One region of the Aromatoleum sp. genome, then DNA from elsewhere that is predicted to be linked to it. Evidence: predicted binding sites of a transcription regulator. Region 1 holds the regulator's gene; the other holds the start of a gene.
What was found. The regulator FNR, encoded in region 1, switches genes on or off when oxygen is low (the NO sensors DNR and NnrR bind a similar motif). The targets are predictions, from matches to a motif close to TTGANCTAGNTCAA.
Positions count from the first base shown of each region.

Region 2: a site for FNR is predicted at 1,003-1,016, ahead of cobA (uroporphyrinogen-III C-methyltransferase). Genes of this name have one in related genera too.

Region 1 covers NZ_JAKFEF010000017.1:46,479-48,676, forward strand. The annotation lists gene hemN (oxygen-independent coproporphyrinogen III oxidase) at 1-467, opposite strand, end outside; gene fnr (fumarate/nitrate reduction transcriptional regulator Fnr) at 591-1,331, shown strand; gene V6M37_RS04145 (hemerythrin domain-containing protein) at 1,462-2,013, opposite strand; gene V6M37_RS04150 (SirB2 family protein) at 2,013-2,198, opposite strand, start outside.
Region 2 covers NZ_JAKFEF010000069.1:92,112-94,309, forward strand. The annotation lists gene V6M37_RS14875 (cytochrome D1 domain-containing protein) at 1-499, opposite strand, end outside; gene V6M37_RS14880 (c-type cytochrome) at 536-904, opposite strand; gene cobA (uroporphyrinogen-III C-methyltransferase) at 1,124-1,951, shown strand; gene V6M37_RS14890 (cytochrome D1 domain-containing protein) at 2,004-2,198, shown strand, end outside.

The DNA of each region.
Region 1 (2,198 bases):
TTGCGCGGGTCGACCTCGATCGAATATTCGCCATTCGGAACCAATGTGAAGCGCGAGCGGACCGAATCCATGAGCTGGCGCAATTCGTCGTGCGACAGAAAGGTCGGCGTCCCCCCTCCGAGATGCAGCTGCGTGACCTGATGGCTGCCGCCGAGGGCGTCCGCCTGCATCCCGATTTCCTTGTCGAGGTACTTCAGATATTTGGCCGACCGCGCGTGGTCCTTCGTGATGATCTTGTTGCACGCGCAGTAATAGCAAATCGTGTTACAGAAGGGGATGTGGAAGTATAATGAAAGAGGTTTACTTACCCCGCCCACCGCGCGCTGGGCTAGCCAATCCTGCAGCGCACGCGCGTCGAACGCCTCGACGAACCGATCAGCGGTCGGATAAGAGGTGTAACGCGGCCCGTTGATGTCGAAACGACGAATCAGCTGCGGGTCGAAGACAAGATCGTTCTGGCTGGTCATGGTTGTATCGCTTGAGTGCATTTCGTACGATCGCAAAAAGCCGTACTTTTGTGGTTGACGTGGATCAACGGAGCATCCCGGCGGTCGTGGTCGTACCTGAAGAGGGACGTTATTATCGTGCAAATGAAGGCGGCGGTGCCGATTACTATAGCCAGTCTCAAAGTCGCATGTGCCCAGTGCAACCTGCTGGAGCTTTGCTTGCCCTTCGGGATGTCGGAAAACGAAATCGACCGCCTGGACGAACTCGTCGGCGCTCGCCGCAAGATCAAGCGGCAGCAACACCTGTACCGGGCGGGAGATCCGTTCGAGGCGATCTACGCAATCCGCGCCGGCTCGTTCAAGACGGACGTGCTGCTCGAGGACGGACGCGAGCAGGTGACCGGGTTCCAGATGACCGGCGAGATGCTGGGACTCGACGGTATCAGCACGGAAACCCACACTTGCAACGCGATTGCGCTCGAGGACAGCGAAGTCTGCGTGATCGCCTACGACAAGCTCGAGGAACTCGCGCGCGCCGTCGACGGGCTCCAGCACCAGTTCCACAAGGTGATGAGCCGCGAGATCGTCCGCGACCACGGTGTGATGACGCTGCTCGGCTCGATGCGGGCCGAAGAACGCCTTGCGGCGTTCCTGCTGAACATGTCACAGCGCTTCACTGCCCGGGGATTTTCAGCTGCGGAATTTCACTTGCGCATGACGCGCGAAGAAATCGGATCCTACCTTGGATTGAAGCTCGAAACGGTCTCGCGGGCGTTCTCGAAATTCCAGGATGAGGGCCTCATCGCCGTCCAGCAGAAGCACATTCGCATTCTCGACATCGCGGGCCTGAAGAAGCTGATCCAGCACCAACCGTCGCGCTGTTAGGCGGCAGATGCCGAACGGGGTCCCGCTCGCGGCGCGGACCCCGGACCTGCATCGTTCGGCTCGAAAAGTCGCGTTTCTGCCGGCCCGACCGGGAGCGTCTGCGCGGCGTTCCGATATGCGCCTCAGCCGTTCACGAGCTTCGCCGTTCCCCGTCCTGACGGCGCCGGCCGGTCATCGCGCTACTCATCGCCGCGATGTCCTCCTCTTTCAGCAGTTCGCGCGCGAGGGGCAGGACCTCTCCTTCCTCACGTTCGATATGGCGACGGTAGCGCTCGGCGAACCGTTCGACTTCGTCGGCGGGGAGCTCCGCCTCTGCCCCGCGCGAAATCGGTTCCAGCCTCGCGCGCATCGCGGCCCACACCGCGAACATCTCCTGATGGTCGGCGAGGATCGACTCGATCAGCGCCTGCAGGGCGTCGCGTCTGCCGGAGTCGATTCTCGCCTTCAGTGCCGGCAACAAGTCCTCTTCCTCGTCGAGGTGATGATTGACCGCTGCGATGTCGAAATAGCGCATGACGTTCGTCGCGGCCTGCTGCGCCTGACGATCCGATCCATGTTCCAGATGCCAGGCGGCAAGGCGCCCGAGCGTGGCGAGCTGGGCCTGGAGCCGCTCATGGCAGGCCTCGAGCATTTCGATCGGCGTCTCCATTCCGGGCGCGACGGGAATAAGCGAATCAGCCATCAGAAGTCTCCGACAAAAGCAATGAATCCCGCGGGGTTCTTAGTCAGCGCAACCGACACGATCCACGCGAAGGTGACGAGCGCCGCGACCAGAGCCGACGCCCGGATCGGCATCGTCGGTCCGAGTCGCAGGGCGACCGCGCCGAAAAGGACATAGACGATCAACCCGACGACTTTCGCGGTGAC
Region 2 (2,198 bases), on a different contig from region 1:
TGCCCGGCAGGTCGGCGAGCCCGACGACTTTCGATCGCTTGCCGTCGCTGCCATAGGTCGCCGGCACATCGGCGAGCAGTTCGAGCGTGTCGGCGTCGAACGCCTTGATGCCGCCCGGCTCGTAGTTCTGCGCGACGAGGATGCGGCCATCCTGCGAGATCGCGCCGCCGATCGCGTTGCCCGCCTGCACGACGCGGCCGGCGATCTCGGCGCGCAGCAGATCGACTTTCGTCAGCCCGCCGTCGCGCCCGAAGACGTATGCGTAGCGGCTGTCGCGCGAGAAGACAACCGACGCGTGCGACAGGTCGCCGAGCCCGGACACCTGCGCGAGCGCGCGGCGACCGGTCGTCTCGACGACCTGAAGCTGCCCGGTCGCCCGCTCGACGACGACGCCGAGGTCGCCCGTGCCGCGCAGCGCGGCCGGAGGCTGCGATGCGCACGCCGACAGCAGCAACACCGGAACCACCCACCAGAAGTACTTCGCGAAAGTCTGCAGCATCGGATGTCTCGTTTCGTTTCGGAAGTGCGTCGCGGCTCAGCGCGGCGCTCGCGACCCACCGGCGGGCCCGGGGTCCGACGGAAAACCTTCGATCAGACGCTCGACGATCCACTGCGCCTCGCCCTCGGAGACGATTCCGCGGAACGGCGGCATCGGCGTGCCGGGCCGGCCGCCGACGATCGTCACGACGAGTCCTTCGACGGGCTTGTCGCGCAGCGTCGCCGGCGTCAGCGCCGGGCCGAGCCCGCCGGCGAGCGTCAGCCCGTGGCACGACCCACAGTCCTGGCGGACGATATGCACGAGTTCGCGCTGCCGCTCGTCGTCGGGTGCGGCGCCGCCGGCCTGCGCAGGCGCTGCGACGAGCGCGGCGATACTGGCCGCGAACAGGACAAGTCGATCGGACACGCTTCAACCCTCGGTGATGGAAACCGCGGCCCGGTCAGTCGCCCGGAACTCGATCCGCGGTGCAGCCGGAGTATCCGCCCCGCATCGATTCGCGCTCCTTGATATCGGTTAATTTCCCGGACGGGAAGTAGGGCTAAAGTGGCGGCGTTCGAACACCTGTTCGCGCCAACTGACATCGCCGCGAGCGACCGTTTCGCGGCATACGCGGAGAGCCCATTCATGAGCAAGCATGTCGACGGCATCCACAGCCCGGCCCCCCGCGAGGCGCACGCGGGACACTGCCGACCCGGCAAGGTGTACCTCGTCGGTGCCGGGCCCGGCGATCCGGAGCTGCTCACGCTCAAGGCAGCCCGTCTGCTCGCCGACGCCCGCGTTGTCGTCTACGACCACCTCGTCGGCGAAGGCATCCTCGGTCTGATCAATCCCGCCGCGCGGATGATCTACGCCGGCAAGGAGGCGGGCCACCACGCGCTGCCGCAGGACCGGATCAACGGCCTTCTCGTCGAGCTCGCGCGCGGCGGCGACAACGTCGTCCGGCTCAAGGGCGGCGACCCGTTCCTCTTCGGCCGCGGCGGCGAGGAACGGGAGGAGCTGCTCGCGGCCGGCGTCGAATGCGAGGTCGTCCCCGGGATCACCGCCGCGTGCGGAATCTCGGCCTGTACCGGCATGCCGCTGACGCATCGCGACCACGCGCGCTCGGTCGTCTTCACGACGGGGCACCTCAAGGACGGGAGCGTCAACCTCGACTGGACCGCGCTCGCGCGGCCGAACCAGACGGTCGTGATCTACATGGGGCTCGGCGCGCTCGACATCATCTGCGCGCAGCTCATCGCGCACGGGCTCGCCGGCGGGACGCCCGCTGCGGTCGTCCACAAGGGCACGACCGACGGACAGATCGTCGTGACCGAGCGCCTCGACTGCCTGCCCGGCGCGGTCAGGCGCGCCCGGCTCAAATCGCCCGCGCTGATCATGATCGGCTCGGTCGTATCGCTTCACGCTTTACACGGAGGCGCAGTACAACCGGATCAACTCGCTATGACGGCGTGACCGCCTATAACAGCAGGGCGGAACGCGAATTCTTCACTCAAGGAGACCGATCATGAGTATGAGAAGGAAATGGACGACGGGCGCACTTCTGCTGGCGGCGCTGCCTCTCGCGATGTCGCAGGCGTTCGCGCAGGCGAACACCGAGGAGCACGTCGGCGAGGCGGAAGCGAAATACCAGGCCGGCGGATCCCCGCTGGCGGGCGTCGAAATGTACCAGGACATCAATCCCGACGCGCCGAAGATGACC